Linked DNA regions of Desulfosarcina ovata subsp. ovata. The protein of the gene in region 1 binds, or shares a complex with, the protein of each later gene. Links are inferred from orthologs where the notes say so. Each region holds a gene or a part of one and is shown on either strand. Other genes may lie near its edges. The genes, in order: mnmE and mnmG.

Evidence for each region.
Region 2: the proteins of mnmE (region 1) and mnmG are in contact, whole or in part, in a solved structure (PDB 9HIP), measured with the Escherichia coli proteins. The link is inferred for Desulfosarcina ovata subsp. ovata from one-to-one orthologs.

What each region holds. Positions count from the first base shown.
Region 1 is NZ_AP021879.1:4,131,611-4,137,734, reverse strand. Bases 2,856-5,812 are described here. They hold mnmE (tRNA uridine-5-carboxymethylaminomethyl(34) synthesis GTPase MnmE), read right to left. Parts: upstream 5,079-5,812; coding sequence 3,633-5,078; downstream 2,856-3,632. Other genes in these bases: jag (RNA-binding cell elongation regulator Jag/EloR), read right to left, coding at 5,086-5,812; GN112_RS18295 (YkgJ family cysteine cluster protein), read right to left, coding at 2,899-3,597; GN112_RS18300 (hypothetical protein), read right to left, coding at 2,856-2,906. In the rest of the region: GN112_RS18320 (plasmid partition family protein), read right to left, coding at 1-446; GN112_RS18315 (hypothetical protein), read right to left, coding at 451-816; GN112_RS18310 (hypothetical protein), read left to right, coding at 1,046-1,276; GN112_RS18305 (50S ribosomal protein L11 methyltransferase), read right to left, coding at 1,723-2,529; more of GN112_RS18300, read right to left, coding at 2,565-2,855; more of jag, read right to left, coding at 5,813-5,856; membrane protein insertase YidC, read right to left, coding at 5,871-6,124. UniProt on the Escherichia coli protein: Exhibits a very high intrinsic GTPase hydrolysis rate. Involved in the addition of a carboxymethylaminomethyl (cmnm) group at the wobble position (U34) of certain tRNAs, forming tRNA-cmnm(5)s(2)U34.
Region 2 is NZ_AP021879.1:6,744,584-6,757,353, reverse strand. What follows is about bases 4,142-7,060. They hold mnmG (tRNA uridine-5-carboxymethylaminomethyl(34) synthesis enzyme MnmG), read right to left. Parts: upstream 6,579-7,060; coding sequence 4,704-6,578; downstream 4,142-4,703. Other genes in these bases: mnmL (tRNA modification radical SAM protein MnmL/YtqA), read left to right, coding at 6,736-7,060; GN112_RS29645 (DnaJ C-terminal domain-containing protein), read right to left, coding at 4,142-4,489. Also shown: GN112_RS29665 (helix-turn-helix domain-containing protein), read left to right, coding at 1-122; GN112_RS29655 (zinc-ribbon domain-containing protein), read right to left, coding at 363-2,918; hpt (hypoxanthine phosphoribosyltransferase), read right to left, coding at 2,934-3,455; more of GN112_RS29645, read right to left, coding at 3,584-4,141; more of mnmL, read left to right, coding at 7,061-7,656; GN112_RS29630 (hypothetical protein), read right to left, coding at 7,793-7,990; GN112_RS29625 (CerR family C-terminal domain-containing protein), read left to right, coding at 8,246-8,947; GN112_RS29620 (beta-barrel domain-containing protein), read left to right, coding at 8,944-10,131; GN112_RS29615 (ATP-binding cassette domain-containing protein), read left to right, coding at 10,128-12,074; GN112_RS29610 (ABC transporter permease), read left to right, coding at 12,111-12,770. UniProt on the Escherichia coli protein: NAD-binding protein involved in the addition of a carboxymethylaminomethyl (cmnm) group at the wobble position (U34) of certain tRNAs, forming tRNA-cmnm(5)s(2)U34.

The DNA.
Region 1 (6,124 bases):
ACGGCCGTTTTATAGTCTGCGCTGATGATATCGACCACAGACGCATTCTTTTTTTTGACATGCTTGGCCTTTAGGGTTTGATGGGCGTACTTTCTAATATTCTTAGCCGTGAGCGCCATGCCGGATGCGATAAATGCACGCCAGATCTTGCGTTGATCCTCTTTTGTAAAACGCGTTAGAATCCTGGCCTGGTATTCATTCTCCGGAAGGATGCCGTCGCCAATTGGAGACAAATTGTCGATGACATTGGCGGCCTTAATCAGACGATATGCCTGGGATCGGGCCATATCCCACCGGTCCTTGACATAGCCTTCAAACGAATCGAACAGCAAATCTCGAAACAATTGATCGTCTCGAATCTGCTTTAATGCCTTACCGGTTTGGTGAAAATGGTGTTGATTGGCAGCGATGATCTCCTCCAATTGGGTGAGTCGGTTGTTGGCCATCTGTTCACCCGATGCTCATCCGTTTCCCGATATCGCCAAGCAGTTGATTCAATTCCAACCGTTGGTCCGTTAAAGGATCCGGTCTGTTTGGTACAAGGGTTTGCAAATATTTGACACTGTCAACGAATCCAAGGCCTTTCACGGTCATGACCAAATCAATCGGGTTGAAGTTTTTCTCGCAAAGAAAGCACCTGGCGAGATTGGTCTTGGGGTTGGTCGCGGTTTGAAATTCATTGCATAGCGGGCATAGAAAACGAAAAATGCCTTCGATCACTTTAGATGGGATATGAAGCTGTTCTTTGATCAGCCAGTCAACCGGGATCCGATTGCGCAGTTGAAACAGTTCTCCCCCTGTAAACCGTCGTCTCATGATATTGGCCTCCTTATCTGCGTAAAAAATCCTGAAAAAGATTTCATCCATAACCACGGCGTGGAAAATGGCTCACAATTTCACCCGGCCGACCGCAAAAATGGCAGCGGCATCGAAAACCGAGGCGAAAAGGTACCGAAATTTCGATCTGTGGTGGCAACATAACCCGTTTAAAAGGGCTTGTTGAAGTATGATCATCCATGTTTTTTCTACGTGGATCGATTTCACGATGCCGACGACGGTTTTCGGCAAGACGGTGGGCTTTTTTACCTTTATCGGTTTTACGGTAGCGTCGCTGCGCTTTTCGACGGGACTGGAGACGACCGGCGATGCGGCATGCATCGCAACAATAAGCATGCCCACGAAAGCAGCACCGGCACACACAAAAAACGGTGTTGCACCAACGACAGGATATTTGGATCAGCTTTACCATCCGGCCTTGAAAGTGGCCGGAGTTTAAAGTAATTTACTTAATGAACATCCGGCCTTGATACGGAGTTCACCCTGAAAGCCCGGAAGTGATGGTTCCGGGCTTTCTCCTCATTTTCTTGGACCATGACAATACCCACTTTACAACCTACAAAAACTTTTTGGTAAAAACGATTGCCGGCGGGAGCTATTGCGGCGGGGTAGCGTGGTAGGTTTATTGATTTTTGGGGCGGGGTCTCGCTGCGGGATAGTAGAACCAACCGTTACACTTTTGCCGCATAGGCGGGGTAGGCCGTTACACTATTTTTGCCTTAGCAGACGAATACGAAATGAATTAGAATTAAAAAAGAAAGATGTTTTTCTAAAATAAAAATCAATAATAACGGATAGATAAAATCGACTTCGTGAGAGCCCCATTTTTTAACGATCACAACACTACAAATACAAATCTATAACCAAACAAAGAACGTTTAAAAATCAATCTCTGACAAGACATATCGCGCACCAGCCATTTTCGACCACTTTATTCCAAGCGATAAACCTGGATTTTTTATAATGATGCAAAATCAACTGGACCTCGTCTGGTTTCAATCCAGATAATATCAGTGTACTCTCTGCTTTAAGTTTTTTATCTATAACCTCACGCAAATCGATCAATGTGGGATATCTCAAGTTTGCCATTACCAAATCATAACAGCCGGATAATTCAGAAACCGTCTGGTTTTCGACAATAATTTTTTCAGACATTCCATTGAGACATACATTATCCTTTGCCTCATAGATCGCACAAGGATTATTATCTAAAGCGGTAATCGATTTAACACCCAGCTTGGCTGCAACTAAAGCCAAAATACCGGAACCAGTCCCGATATCAAGGCCGCGGTAATCGTCTTTTTGTTTAGAAAACCGGTTTGAATGCAGCACCACATCGATCAAATGAATACACAACCTCGTGGTTGGATGCTCTCCCCCACCAAAAGAGGATCCTTTTTTTAAAGCTATAACTGTTTGGCCCGGATGAGAATGAAAAGAAGAATTCTCAGGTTTAATATAAACGTGCTCAGAGATTAAAATGGGACGTTCATATGATATATCAATATATGAACGCCCAAATTCATAAATATATTTAAGCGTCCCATCTTCAATTAACGTTTTAATGATGGATTTTAAGGATTTCTGAGATAACAAACCGGAACGGCAAAATTGCATTTTCAGGTCTTTAAAATTAACCTTTGCCTTAGATTGCGAGATGAATTTTACAATTTTACCATTTGTTGAGAGCATTTATTTACCGTTTTTACCCAACAAGAACAAATTCTTTATTTTTTTTCTTTTTCTAATAAATTTTTATACCAAAGTGAAAATTCATACATTGCGATATATCGGTCATCATCATTGATTATGCCGATAGCCATTTCTAAAACACCTCGACCGTAGTTGTTTGAATAATCTTCCATCGTCTTGGACTGTAAAAATTCCCGAACCAGCATTTGTGACGTACGATTATTTTTATCTTTTCTAATATCGATGGGATCCTTTGGTTTTTCAAAAGGATCCCATCGTTCATAACCTATTTTTTCAGAAATATATTTCTGGCGCCTAGGTGACATCGAATCAAAAACCGCCCTTTTTTTATCTTCATCAGAGAAATTTTTATTCATTTTTCAAATCCTTTTGTTGGTTGGAATCCTTTAATTCCTCCGATTTCAATCCAAGATAGTAATCATCAAATACTGTCAGCAAAGCCATTGATAATGGCATCAAAATTTTACTCATTTCCTTATGGGATGATTGAAGCGTATTAATGATATCAACGGATAAATCATAAAGTTTAGAATATACCTTATCGAGATTAACCGTAGGATAGGATTGACCTTCACTGAACGAAGATAGACCACAGGTATGCCCACGACCGCCAATAGATGTTGGAATTCCATACAGACGGCACGTAAGCGGTCTATAATCATAGAGATCGCAACGGTCATTCAGGTTCAATAAAGGACAACGCGATCGTTCTGCAGCCATTTCAAACAGAACCTGCTCTTCAGTTTTTTCTCCCGCTTCTACGGCTTTAAATGCTTTTCGCTTTAGCTTGTAAATATTCCGATCTGTTTTATTTGCAATTGCTAATATTTCATTTTTCCTGTTTTCAGGAAGTTCTGTAATGAATTTATCATTTATGTATAACGCTTCGACCAAAGTAATATCAAATAGCGCGTGACAGCAATCAGAGCACCCTATTTTACACTGAACAGATTCTGGAAATTGTTTTCTGACAGTTTCCCATACGCCATCCACTTGTTTTGCAAAAGACTCATATTCTTTAAAAATCGCTGCCAGCTCTGGTTTCATCAAAAGATCTCCTCACTTTTGTTTCACGTGAAACATTATTTTCCTATACAAAATTGTTTAAAAATTTCTTCATAAATATCAATAGCTAAGTTATCTCCCGTTATATCATCCATCTCCTTAATGATAATGTCTATTAATTCTGATATCAGTTCATATGATTCATTTTGATTTGGATCTTTCATGTAAGATTGAATATTTTCTACCGCTTTTTCGAAAATTTTTCGTTGTCGAAAATTCGTCGTAATAGCGTCGTTTTTGTGAATTTGATCAATATTTTTTGTTATTTCATCATAAATAGTTGATTTTAATTCTTTAATTCCATTTCCATGCTTTGCGGAAATAAAGGACACCGGCAACCCTATTTTTTTAACTTCGTTAAAATTGCAACGTTCTCGATCAATTTTATCAATTTTATTGACGATAATAATAACATTTTGACATTTATGCTGGATAATAAAGTCTTTTTCAAAAGCCAACATCGATCTTGTGGCATCTAACATAAATAGAATAATATCGGATTTTTCAATTTTTTGATGGGCTTTTTTTATTCCCATTATTTCAATTGGATCATCTGAATGATGAATTCCGGCAGTATCAAAAGCAATCACGGGAATTCCGTAAATATTTATATTTTCTTTTAAAACATCTCTTGTGGTTCCAGGAACCTCGCTTACAATCGCTACGTCACTTTCTACTAGAGTATTTAACAAACTTGATTTTCCGACATTGGGGATTCCAGCGATTGTTATGCTGATACCTTGACTATAAATTGAATGATCTTTGCTTTGTTGAATTGCCGTTTTTAAGTCATTAAAAATGTTATTAAAAATAATATGGTTTATTTCACTTAGGCTAAGTCCGTTTTCTAATTCAGCGCTTTCCTCGAATTCAATTTTGGCTTCACATTGCGCTTTTAAATGAATTAATTTTTTTTTAATTTTTTCAACATATTGTTTTATGTGTCCGCTCATTTGATTCGTTGCAATCTCTGCGGCTTTTTTACATGGTGCGTTGATAAGATCAATAATGCCTTCTGCTTGGCTCAGGTCGATTCTTCCATTTAGAAAGGCACGTTTGGTAAATTCCCCTGCTTCTGCTATTTTAGCTCCTGAATCCAGAACGGAATTGAGAATTCTATTGAGATTGACGATACCTGAGTGGCATTGAATTTCGACGACATCTTCTCTGGTAAAGCTGTTAGGCCTTTTCATATAGAAAACTATCGCTTCGTCGATAATTTTCCCGGTATGGTAATCTAGGATATTTCCGTAGTATACTTGGTGGGATTTAAACTCGAATATTGATGGTCTTGTATCTTTTGAATTCAGTGCGGAATTTTTAGCAATAAAAATATTGGTAACGATCGACTTCGCATCGGAACCTGAAATTCGGATAACTCCTATTCCTGCAGGTCCCAATGGTGTAGCAATGGCTGCAATAGTGTTTGATTCGTATAAATTGTATTTTTTTTTTCCATCCATTGATTGATTATTCGGTGTTCTTTTCTTTTCTTGGTCTTCGATTTCCCTGTTTTTTTGGAAAAATCATTAATTTTCTGTAGTAGCCTTCCCCAACGCTCTGTGTTCTTATTCCTTGTTCGTCCTTAAGATGAATGTGTACAATTCTTCTATCATGGGCATTCATCTGTCCTATTGTAACCGGCTTTTTTATTCTTTTTGCTTTTTCAGCCATTCTCTGAGCCATTTGCTTAAGGTTATTCTTTCTTTTATCGAGATAACCTTCTATATCCACCATTACTCTCAGCCGATTTCTACTTTTTTTATTAATCATTTTTTCAAGCAGGTATTGAATCGCTTCCAATGTTTGTCCCCGCTTTCCAATTAGTACTCCACTGTCTCCAGCGGATATTTCAAATAAATATTTGTCGCCTTTTTTTTTTGCGTCTATTTCGGCATTATCAGAAATTGCGTCAACTATAGTCTTTAATGCATGCTTGCCATAATCCAAATTTACATCTGTATCTATAGAGGATTCTTTTTCTGATTCTGAATATTGTAATTTCTTATAGTCATCCGTTGGTCTTTCTTTTTCTTCAATAAACTTATTTACTCTTTTTTCTTCTATTTCAACAAATACTTTTATTTTTGCTTTTTTTACACCGACCAACCCAAATATACCCGTCGAACCATAAGTCAATACTTCATGCTTAATTTTATTAATTGGCAGATTGAGTTCATCGCTGGCTTTTTCTAATGCCTTTTCAACATTTTTACCCAGAAATTCAATCTCTTTTAACATAACTCCTCCGGAATTTATTTGCTTTTCTTTTGGACATAGTATTGTTGGCTAATGGACAAAACATTGTTTACCAGCCAATATAAAACTAGTCCTGATGAGAAGTTGATAAAAATAAAGGTGAAAACCACTGGCATGAGCATCATCATTTTAGCTTGTGTAGGATCACCCGGAGGTGGGGACATTTTTTGTTGCAACATCATGGTTGCACCCATAACGATAGTTAATACAGGAATTCCATAAGGGGGTTCCATAAAAGGTATTTTAAATC
Region 2 (12,770 bases), 2.6 Mb from region 1 along the record:
TGAAAATGATTCGATCCTTGAATTCCGGGCTCGGGATCCCAGTAGAAATTTTGATCCGGGATCATTCAATCATTTCATCGGATGCTGTCTCGGCTCCAAAGGGATCGGAGTCCATTCAATAGGGATTTGTGTAAGGCGGGGTGTGATTTCACCAGGGAGTACCTAAATAAAAACCCATTGACTGTAACATCAATGGGTTAGGTATCGTCTGGTGGCGATGCAGGGACTTGAACCCCGGACGCTGCGGATATGAGCCGCATGCTCTGACCAACTGAGCTACATCGCCATTGGTTATTCTGTCCCGGAAGGACAGCGGACTATTAACAGCTCAATGGCGGTTAGTCAAGCCGAAAACGGACCTTTTATTTAAGGACGGTTGACCCGACGACTTCAATGGTAAATTCCTCCAGATCACCGGGAAGGTTGGAAAATACCACCATGAAGGGGATGGATTTTCCGGGCTCGATCTTCACGTTGCTCCTGTTGTCTCCCAGGCGATTGGAAAGTCTGGCCTGAATTTTATCCCACTCCAGATTGGCCAGTTCAAGATCGGACATGATGTTTCCAGCGTAGACCTTTTCCTCATTGACCGCAACTTTCCCTTTGGAAAAAAGCTTCCCCACCAGGGTGGCCATGCCGCGACTTTCCGAGTAACCGTTCTGAACCATTCCAGAGATCACGAAAAGTTTACCGACATTGATATTGTCAACAAACTTGCTGTTGATTTGAGAAGTGGTCAACTTCAAATTCCCGGGATCCTGAACCTTGGGTTTCAGGTAGTCGCTGACAAAAGGAATCTCAATACCGCTTTGACTCAGGAAATAAAGGGCTCCGGCGGCGGCGCCAAGGATAAGAATGATCAGCAGGACGATGATCGACTTGCTCTTGCCTTTCTTCACCGGCCTGGAGCTAGAGCTTGGGGGGGCGACCGGTTGGGGGGGCACATCGGGTTTGGGGGGGACCGCCGCGGGCTTTTCGGCCTGGACTTCGGAAACGGCAACCGTGGCTTCCAGGTTTTCATCCTCCAAGGTTTCTTCCGGCCCACCGTTCTCTTCCAGTTCGAAATCCAGTTCCATGTCACCGGACCCGTCGTCGGAAGCCGCACCCGTCGATTTTTCCTCGAAATCGGACAGATCAAAATCCAACTCATCGTCAACCGCTATGGTTTCCGTGGCAGCACCCAATGGACCGTCATCGTCCAAGGTCAATTCCAGTTCCGGTTCCTCGTCGCGCTCATCCGTGGCATCCATGTTCACATCTTCCAGCACCTCTTCAAGTTCTGAAAGATCCAGTTCCTCATCCATGACCAGCTGTTCGCTTTTGCCATCTCCGGACATCCATTTTTCGGTTTCCAGGCTGGCCTCGATGTCCAGATCAAGATCCTGGTCGGGAACCGCGGCAAACTTCCCGCCCTCCACGTCAGGCTCTTCCAGCATCTTCTCGATTTCGGAAAGATCGATTTCCTGATCGGCATCACCCTCGACATCAATCGTTTCCGCCTCGTCATCCAGATCAAGTTCCAGATCGTCCAGGGTATCTGCCGGGGAGCTCTCTTCCACAGCCGCTGCCGCCGCGGAAGGCTCTTCGTCCAGTTCAAGAGAGAGTTCCGGCTCTTCCTCATCTTGGATAATCATGGTGGCGGAGTCTTCGTCACCCCCGTCGTCATTCAACAGGCTTTCCAGACTGGAGAGATCCAAATCATCCGTCATTTCGGGAGACTCGGTCGATGGCTGGTCCGCGTCAAGATCCGTATCTTCAAAATCCAGTGTCAAATCCAGATCGTCCAACAGTTCTGCCGTTTCTCCTTCCGGCACGGTTGCATCTGCATCCGATTCATCCAGATCCAAGCTCAGGTCCAGGTCATCCGACAGTGCCGACGGTTCCCCTGCTGCCATCTCAGCACGATCATCGGTATCTTCAAGATCCAGGGTCAGATCCAGATCATCGTTGATGGATTCCGCTTCCGGGGATGAAAGATCAGTAGTATCCTCATCCAATTCCAGATCGAAATCCAACGAAAGCTCATCCGCCGAGTCGGCAAGCGTTTCCGTTTCGGCCCCCTCGTCAAGGGATGCGTCTTCAGAAGATTCCAGATCCAACGCCAGGTCAAGGTCATTGAGCGTATCATCAGCCTCCAGCGAGATCTCCTCCGCCGGCACCGACGGGGAAGCATCATCGTCCGGTTCAAGTGAGAAGTCATCTTCCAGGTCCAAGGCATCGAGGTCGGCGACGATGGTGGCGGTCTCCGCCTCGGTATCGTCAGGCAGGTCCGTCAGTTCCATTCCCAGGTCATCCTGATCCAGGTCGACAATGGTGGTTTCCACGGCATCCGGAAGATCATCGAACGCGAGATCAAAATCATCATCGTCCAAATCAACGATTACCGTCGCTTCCGCTTCTGCGTCGACGGATTCCGAAGAGAGGTCAAGGTCCGTGTCATCGTCGTCCAGACTGGCGATCATGGTGGCATCGCTCTCAAAGCTGTCATCCGCTTCAAGGTCCGGATCAGGGATCGATTCCGTTTCAAATGAAATATCGGACAGATCCTCATCGGCAACAGGGGGTAATGGTTCTTCGATTTCGGTAGCGGAACCGGTCTCTTCATCCGCATCATCCACGTCGAAATCGAGGTCAATATCCTCATCAAGGGGTGACGCTTCAAGGTCGGAAACCATTGGGCGGTCCGAATCCACCGTCTCTGTGGCCGTATCCGTGATGGATTCGGCGACAGGCTCAGGCGGCGGCACCGGAATTTCCGGGTCCGCAACGACGTCAGCTGTCGCTGAAGGGAGTTCCGCCTGTGGGTATGCGGTAAAAACATTGGCGCAGACCGAGCATCTGACCTTTGAACCAGAGGGCTTGAGCATTTTGTCATCAAGATTGAAACTGGTGCCGCATGTTTTACAGGTGATAATCATAGCTCCCCTCACTGACTAAAGTTTCATATGATATATTTCTGGAAGGTTTCTGTAATTCTCGGCATAATCCAGGCCGTATCCCACCAGAAAGCCTTCTTCAACACAGCCACACGCATAATCGACATTGACGGCCACTTTTCTCCGTTCGCGCTTGTCGATCATGGCGCAGATACGGATGCTGTTGGGATCATGGCGTTTGAGATGTTCGATCAGACGGGCCATCGTCAGCCCGGTATCGACGATGTCTTCGACCACCAACACGTCTTTCCCGCGAATATCAACGTCAATATCCTTTTTTAGAACGATATTTTCTGATGATACTGTATCGGCACCGTAACTGGAAGCTTGAAGGAAATCGATTTTAATTTTTTCAAGTTTCAGCTCGCGAACCAGATCGGCAAGAAACAAAAATGCCCCTTTGAGCACACCGATCATAATCAGTTCCCGACCCTGATAATCTGCCGAAATGGCTGCGGCAATGCGTGTTATCTGGCGCTGGATGTCATCTTTCTTAATAACAGGAATAAATTCAGGCATATGAAATCTTCAGTGCGCATTGCCTGGCTGGCAAGCACGATAACTGTTGGGAACAGCGGGTAAACCGGTCATTGAGGTTGACCGGAAAATTACCCCACCATGGGTTAGTTGTCAATGAATTTAATTTGTTACATACCTGTGGCCGATAGTTCGCCCACCAGTTTTTTCTGCTCGGAAGTCAATTTTTTGGGTACATCCACGATGACGGTAACATACAGATCCCCCTTTTCGCCGCCCTTCATTTTGGGCAGGCCGTGCCCGGCCAGTCGCATGCGTGTTTTGTGGCGGGTGCCCGGCGGAATCTTGAGACTCAACTCCCCCCCGTCGACAGTGGGAATACTCACCTGGGTACCGAGCAGCGATTCACTAAGCCGAATGGTCACAGTGGTGTTGAGGTTCCATTCCTCGCTGGTAAAAACCGGATCGTCAACAACCCGGGACTGAATAAAAAGGTCCCCGGCAGGGCCGCCAAAACCGCTCTGTTCCCCTTTTCCCGCCAGTCGCAATTTTTTCCCGGTAATCATCCCCGGGGGAATTTTAACGGTGATGTTTTCATTGCGTCCCTGATGCTGAAAAGTGACCGTTTTACTGGCACCACTGGCCACCTCTTGCAACGTCAGGGGAAGTTCATAAACCAGGTCCGAACCCTTTGGCGGTGCCTGGCGACGCTGATGCCCGCCAAAGGGCCCCCCACCGAAGGGGGAACCGCCGCCAAAAGAGAACCGCATCCCCTTACCGCCAAAACCGAACTCCTTGAGGATATCTCCCAGGTCCGCGTTTCTGAAGATATCCTCCTGGGAATAACGCTGATGGAAATCCGTGGAGCCGAAGGTATCGTACTGCTGCCGTTTCTCCTTGTCGCTGAGCACGGCATAGGCTTCACTGACCTTCTTGAACATCTCTTCGGCATTCTTGTCACCCTTGGAGTGGTCCGGGTGGTATTTCATGGCGAGTTTGCGATACGCTTTTTTGATTTCACTATCGGTGGCGGTTTTGGATACGCCCAAAATCTGATAATAGTCCTGTTGGGACATGATCGGTCCTGCTCCCTGCAATGGTTAACTTTTTTTAAGCACAGCAACGGTGCCGTTGAAATTCCCCAGTTCCGGCAGCCGCACGATGAATACAGTGAAAAAAAAATAAGGTGTAAGCCTTTTGATGTCAAGCCGTTGGGATTGACTCGGCCGGCCTGTGGAGACGGTCGAGACGCAACCGATGCCGGTCGTCGAACAAACGGCGGGCAGGGCATCAGCGATTTTTCCATAAGCGCAGATAGACCATCAGCACCGAAATGGCCGCCGGTGTCATGCCCTCGATTCGGGAGGCCTGTCCCAGGGAGGTCGGTCGCACGGCACTCAATTTCTCTTTGAGTTCACTGGAAAGGCCGTGAACCGTGGCATAATCGATGCCTTCGGGAAGTTTGATCTGCTCCAGGTGCCTGAATTTTTCAATCTCCTGAAGCTGACGCTGGATATAGCCCTCGTACTTGATTTCGATCTCCACCTGCCGGGCGGCCGACTCTCCCAGGGGCGGGTCGACCGGCGCCAGTGCCGTCACGGCGCCATAATCCAGTTCGGCCCGCTTGAGCAGCTGGACCAGGTGAATGCCGTTGTCGATGGCCGGCGTCTGCCGGGATTCCAGGTAGCGGTTCACCTCGGGAAGCGGTTTGATCACGGTTGTCTTGATTCGCGCGATCTCGGCCTCGATATGGGCTTTGTGGCCCCGGAGGGTCTTCACCGTGTCGGCATCGACGATACCCAACTCATGGCCGATTTCCGACAGGCGCAGATCGGCGTTGTCCTCACGCAGCATGAGGCGGTACTCGGCCCGGGAGGTAAACATGCGGTACGGTTCAAGGGTTCCCCGGGTGACCAGGTCGTCCACCATCACGGCCATGTATGCCTGGCTGCGGTCCAGCACGAAGGGCGGCCGCTTCTGCACGGCGCAGGCGGCATTGATGCCGGCCCACATGCCCTGGGCGGCGGCCTCCTCATAACCGGACGTGCCGTTGATCTGTCCGGCAAGGTAGAGTCCCCGCACCCGCTTGGTCTCCAGGGTGGACCGCAGCTGGATGGGATTGATGAAATCGTACTCAATGGCGTAGGCCGGACGCATGATCTCCGCCTCCTCCAGGCCGCGCACCTGCCGGACCACCTGAATCTGAACGTCCATGGGCAGGCTGTTGCCCAGACCGGAGGCATAGATCTCACGGGTATCCAGCCCTTCGGGTTCGAGAATGATCTGGTGGCGGTCACGGTCGGGGAAACGTACGATCTTGTCTTCGAAAGAGGGGCAGTAGCGCGCCGGCACACCTTTGATAATGCCACTGTGCAGGGCCGACAGGTGCAGGTTGTCCCGGACCAGGCGGTGAACGGCGTCACTGGTGTGCCCGATGTAACTGGGCACCTGGGGCAGCCGCATCGACGGTTGGGAAAAGGAAAACGGACGCGAGAGCTCATCCAGCGGCTGCATCTCAAACTGGGTAAAATCGATGCTGTCCCGGTTAAGGCGCGGCGGCGTGCCGGTTTTCATGCGCCCCAGGGCAAAGCCGAGTTCCTTGAGATGCTCCGGCAGCCCATAGGCGGCGAACTCTCCGGCACGACCGGCCTGCATGGTCTTGAAGCCGATGTGCACCAGACCGGAAAGGAAGGTGCCGGTGGCCAGCACCACCGTCGGCGCCTGAAACCCGAAACCGGTGTGGTCCTCAACACCACAGACCCGCCCCTCCTCGACAATCAGGCGTTCCACCAGAGCCTGTTTGAGGTCCAGGTGGGGTTGCGCTTCGATCACCGATTTCATGGCACTGTGGTAGCGCCCCTTGTCGTTCTGGGTGCGGGTGGACTGGACCGCCGGCCCTTTTTTGGTATTCAGGGTCTTGTACTGAATCGCCGTCTGGTCGGCGATCTTGGCCATCTCGCCGCCCAGGGCATCGATCTCCTTGACCAGCTGGCCCTTGGCCATACCGCCGATGGAGGGGCTGCACGGCATGGCGGCCAGTTTGTCCAGGTCAATGGCCAGCAGCAAAACCCGGCACCCCATGCGCGCCGCAGCCAGCGCCCCCTCGCAGCCGGCGTGCCCGCCGCCGACGACAATTACATCATATTGTTTTTGATAGACGCTCATCGATGTTGACGCTTTTGCGCAAACGGGCACCCACACACCAGCGGGGGAGCCCGTTTGAATGGTCACGATTGATACACACGAATGATACCCGGTTGCTTTTATTTCGTGCAGCGGACTATATAATTGCGGGGAGATTAAGGTCAAGCAGAGGATGATGATGCCTGAAAAACCATATCGGGATCTGAATACTTACTTCCGCGGCCTGTTCGGCGGCCGGGTGCACAAAGTCACCGTCGATGCCGGGCTGAGCTGCCCCAACCGCGACGGCACCCTCTCCACCGGCGGATGCATCTACTGCAACGCCAGGGGGTCGGGCACCGGTGCCCATCAACAGGGAATATCGATCGGCCAGCAGATCGAGCGCAGCAAGACGCGCATCGCCCGGCGTTTCAAGACCAACCGGCTGATGGCCTATTTCCAGTCCTTCACCAACACCTACGCCCCGTTTGACCGGCTCAAGGCGATTTATGATGAAGCCCTGGCCGTGGAGGGAGTGGTGGGGCTGGCCATCGGCACCCGGCCGGATTGTGTGACCGGCGACGTGCTGGACCTGCTCGAGGAATATGCCCGCAGCCGTCTCATCTGGATCGAGTACGGCCTGCAGAGCGCCCACGATCGCACCCTGGCCCTGATCAACCGGGGTCACGATTTTGCCTGTTTCGAAAAGGCGGTCGCCGCCACACGCCACCGCGGCATCAACATCTGCGCCCACGTCATCCTGGGGCTGCCCGGCGAATCCCGCCGGGACATGCTCGACACCGCCGATATCATTGCCGATATGGGCATCGACGGCCTCAAGCTGCATCTGCTTTATGTGGTGCGGGGAACCGCCCTGGAAGCACTCTATCGCGACGGCCGCTACCACTGCCTGGAGCAGCGCGAATATGTGGACCGGGTCTGCGCATTCATCGAACGGCTCCCGGAAACCATGATCATCCAGCGCCTCACCGGCGACCCCCACCCCAACGAACTGGTCGCCCCGGCCTGGTCCCTTGAGAAACGGGAAACCCTGGAGATGATCCATGATCTTTTCCGGGAGCGCAACACCTGGCAGGGGAAACAGTACAGCGGCAGCTGAGCAGTTACTGTTTTCCTGCTATGGCCAAAGCGTGGTTTTGGCCATGGCAGGGCTTCCATTTTGCTTTTTTCCCTATCCGCCAACATTTTTGGTCAGGCCGTGATCACGACCCAGTGGGCCGATTTCCGGACGGAATCTATTTGGCCTCCTCCTGATCGAGAAGGGCGGCGATATCGAGCCCCCAATGGGACTGATTTTTCCGAAACGTCATCCCCGGATTGATCCGATAAATTCCAAAAGCATTCTGAATGTCCGTGTTTTGTTTAGAAGACCATGAGCCATCGGGATTTTTGCTGAATTGCTCAGGCTTGATCAGGACGACATTCGGGTCCATTTTTGGCTTTTCTTTTGTTGAACTGTGGTGCATCGCTTTTTTCCTTTCTTTTTGTGATTGGAATGAGTGCGTTTCCGTTACAGACCAATGGTTCTCTATAAATATTTTTGACGCAGGATGTCAAAATTTTTTTCCGCTCACCGTTCTTTTTTTCCCTTCGTCTTTGCGCTTGACGAATCTCCCCGCATGGTTTAATCATTTGTTTAGATCATTTGATTTAAACATGTGTTCATATCCAACCCCAAGACAGATACCATGCCAAATGTTTCAGATGACAAATCGGTCAAGCAAAAAATCCTGGATGCCGCCGGGGATGTATTCGGCCGCGTGGGCTACAAGGCCGCCACAACCCGCGAAATCTGCCGCGCAGCGGGTGTCAACATCGCCTCGATCAATTATTATTTCGGCAGCAAAACGTCGCTTTACCAAACGGTGGTGACGGATCTGATCGCCCGGACCTTCGCACGCTATCCCGTGGATAGCGGGGTTACGCCGCAGTCGCCCCCCCATGTGCGGCTGCGCGCCTTCATCAATGGCGCCCTTTTGCGTCTGCTGTCACCCGACGGGCTTTCCGGCTACCCGGGCAAAGGGCAGCTGGTGGCTCGGGAACTGGCCGACCCGTCCCCGTTCATGGATGATCTGGTGAACGAATTCATCCGTCCCGCAGCCGCCATCCTCACCGCCATCATTGCTGAATTACTGGGACCGGAGGCGAATCCGCAGGCAATCATGCGCTGCCAGATCAGCGTGATCGGCCAGTGCTTTCACTATGCCACGGCACGCCCGATTCTCTCCCGCCTGGCAGGAACGAATGCATCCGATGCATCCGCGATCAACGCATTGACCGACCACATCACCCGTTTTTCCCTGGCCGGAATCGCGTCGGTCCGCAACACCCTGGCGAGTGCAAAGGACGCTCCCGCCCAAGCCGGCTCCGTGAATGGAGGGACCCCATGAAAAAACGCCTGGGCATCATCATCCCCGTGGCCATCGTTATCCTGGCGGTTGGAATTTATAGCGCTTTTCTGAAGCCGGATACCGGTAGGGGCGAACTGCAATTGTCCGGCAACATCGATATCACCCAGGTGGACCTGGCCTTCAAAGTCGCCGGCCGCCTCAGGCAGCGTTTGGTGGAGGAAGGGGATACGGTAACCCGCAACCAGGTCGTGGCCGAACTGGATGACACGGACCTTGAGATCCAATTGCAAAAGGCGCTCGCCGACACCGGTTACGCCGCCGCCGTGCTGGCCGAACTGGAGGCCGGCAGCCGCCCGCAGGAGATCCAGCGGGCCAGGGCACGCGTCAGGCAGGCCCGCGCGAATCTGGACGACCTGCTCAGCGGCAGCCGCAGCCAGGAAATCGCCGAAGCCGCCGCGGATCTTGAACGGGCCAAAGCCGACGAACGCACGGCGAAAAGCCAGCTGGAACTGGCCCAGGCCGATTTCACCCGCTATCGGTCGGTCTTCGCCGAAGGCGGTGTCAGTCGACAGGACTTTGACACCCAACGCACCCGGCTGGAGGCTGCCCGGAACGCCGTGGCCGCGGCGACATCGCGGCGGCAGGCGGCCGAACAGCGCCTCAGCCTCCGGCGCGAGGGCAGCCGCCAGGAGCAGATTGGCCAGGCCCGTTCGGCCCTGGCCCAGGCCGAGGCCGATTACGCCCTGGTGGAAGCCGGCCCGCGCAAGGAGGTCATCGATCAGGCCCGGGCCAAAAAAGCGGCGGCCACGGCCGGTGTGGCCGTGGCCCGGCAGCAACTCGATGACACCCGGCTGCCCGCCCCCTTTGACGGCGTGGTACTCAGCACCTCGGCGGAGGCCGGCAGCTATCTCTACCCCGGCACCGCGGTGCTCACCATCGGCGATTTGCGCAATGTCTGGCTGCGGGCCTTTGTGGCCGAAGCCGATCTGGGCCGCATCCGCATCGGGCAGCCGGCGTCGGTAACGGTGGACGCCTACCCGGATCGAACCTGGAAGGGCCGGGTCAGCTTCATCAGCAGTGCCGCCGAATTCACTCCCCGGTCGGTTCAGACTTTCAAGGAGCGCACCACCCTCGTCTACCGGATCAAGATCCAGTTGGACAATCCGGACGGCGTGCTCAAACCGGGAATGCCCGCCGACGCCATGATCGAGGTGGCCCCGTGAATCGTCCGGCGGACCCGCCGGCCATCGTGGCCGAGCAGGTGACCCGCCAATTCGGCGACCTGGCGGCGGTGGACGGGCTTTCGCTCACGGTTTCCGCCGGTGAAATTTACGGACTGGTGGGCCCGGACGGCGCCGGCAAAACCACGACCCTGCGCATGCTGGCCGGCCTGCTGGATCCTTCCGGCGGACGCGTGCGGGTGGCCGGGTGCGAGCTGCCGGCCCAAAGCGCAACCGTCAAAACCCATCTGGCCTACATGAGCCAGCGCTTCGGCCTCTACCCCGACCTGACCGTGGATGAAAACATCCGCTTCTACGCCGACCTGTACGGCATGACCCGCCGGGCACACCGGGCAAGGCTTGACGAATTGCTCGATTTCTCCAATATGCGTCCGTTCCGCAAACGGCTGGCCGGCAATCTTTCCGGCGGCATGAAGCAGAAGCTGCAGCTGATCTGTGCCCTGATCCACACCCCCGAGGTGCTGCTGCTGGACGAGCCCACCAACGGCGTGGATCCGGTCAGCCGACGGGATTTCTGGCGCATCCTCTACCGCATGCTCAAGGCCGGCGTGGCCATCCTGGTGACCACCGCCTACCTGGACGAGGCCGAGCGCTGCAACCGCATCGGCCTGATGGATCAGGGACGCCTGCTGGCCGAAGGCCGCCCGGACCAGGTTCGCCAATCCTTTGCAGGGCGGATTTTATCGGTCCGCAGTGCCCAGAGCCGCCGAGCCAGCCGCATCCTGCACGACCGGCTTGCCGATGTCACCAGCGTGGATCTTTATGGGGATAGCGTTCACATTGTCTGCCAGGATCCGCAGGCGGCCACGCGAAATGCCACCCGGATCCTGGCGCACGAAAACATCCCGGTCCAGGAGATCCGAACCATCGCCCCCACACTCGAGGATGTCTTCGTCAATATGGTCGCCTCGCCTAACGAACGCGTTTCGGACATCGTCTCCAGCCAGACGCCGGTCCCCACCCCCGACACTGCTGCCATCGCCGTCCAGGTCACCGATCTGACCCGGCGCTTCGGTGATTTTGTTGCCGTGGACCGCCTCAACCTGAGCGTGGAGACCGGTGAAATTTTCGGATTCCTCGGCCCCAACGGTGCCGGCAAAAGCACCACGATCCGCATGCTCTGTGGATTGCTCAGCCCATCTGCCGGCGGCGGCCGGGTGGCTGGGTGTGAAATCGTTGGCCAGGCCGAGGCCATCAAACAGCAGATCGGTTACATGAGCCAGAAATTTTCGCTTTACGAAGATCTCACGGTTTCGGAAAATATCGATTTTTACGGCGGCATTTACGGACTGAGCGGCGCGCACCTGACCGACCGCAAACAGTGGGCCCTCTCCATGGCCGGACTGGAAGGGAGCGAGGCGCAGCCGGCCCGGCTATTGGCCGGCGGATGGAAACAGCGGCTCTCCCTGGCCTGCGCCATCCTGCACCGGCCGCCGATCATCTTCCTGGACGAACCCACCAGCGGGGTGGACCCCTTGAGCCGGCGGCGCTTCTGGGATCTGATCTACGACATGGCCGGTCGCGGCCGCACCGTCTTCGTCACCACCCATTACATGGAAGAGGCCGAATATTGCGACCGCGTGTCCCTGATCTACCAGGGCCGCATGATTGCCCTGGGTTCTCCCCGGGAGCTGAAAGAGCGGTTGGTGGAGGAAACCATCCTCGATTTGCGTTGCCCGGCCCCCCAGGATCTTCTGGATCCCCTGGCGGCCGTTGAGGGGGTTCGGGATGTAGCCCTGTTCGGCGCTGGTCTGCACCTGAAAGTGGATGATGAGGCCGCAGCCACCCGTCAAATCAAACACCTGCTCGACCGCCTGGGTCGCAGCGATGTCACTGTGGAATCGATCGTTCCCACCATGGAGGATGTTTTCGTCTCCCTGATCGAAAAAGAGGATCGTCGCAATGGGTCAACCCAACACCCCTGACATGGCCGGCAAAAGCCACCCCAAAAGGGGCCGTCGATGAAATGGCAGCGATTCGTGGCCGTGGCCCGCAAGGAATTCATTCATGTCTTGCGCGACTGGCGCAGCCTGGTGCTGGCCATCGCCATTCCCATGCTGCTCATCGCCCTGTTCGGCTATGCGCTGACCATGGACCTCAAGCACGTGCCCACGGCTGTCTGGGACCGGTCGCAGACCGCCGAAAGCCGCGAATTGGTCAGCCTCCTTGACGGTTCGGCCTATTTTTCGGTGGACCATGCCACAGACAATTACCGCGACCTGGGCGACCTGCTCGATGCGGGCCGGATCATGGTGGCGCTGGTGATCCCGGCCGACTTTTCCGATCGTGTCCGCGCCGGCCGGCCGGTAACCATCCAGGCCTTGATCGACGGTGCCGACGCCAACAACGCCACCCTGGCGGCCGGCTATCTGGATGCCGTCAGCACCATTTACAACAGCCGTCTGAAAGTGGTGCGCCGATCTTTGCAAAGCGGCACGGGTCGGATCACTCTGGAACCCCGCGCCTGGTACAACCCGGAGATGGAGAGCCGCAATGTGATCATTCCCGGCATCATCGCCCTGGTGATGGTGGTCATTGCCGCCATGCTGACCAGCGTCACCATTGCCCGCGAGTGGGAGACCGGTACCATGGAACAGCTGATCAGTACACCGATCCGGGTT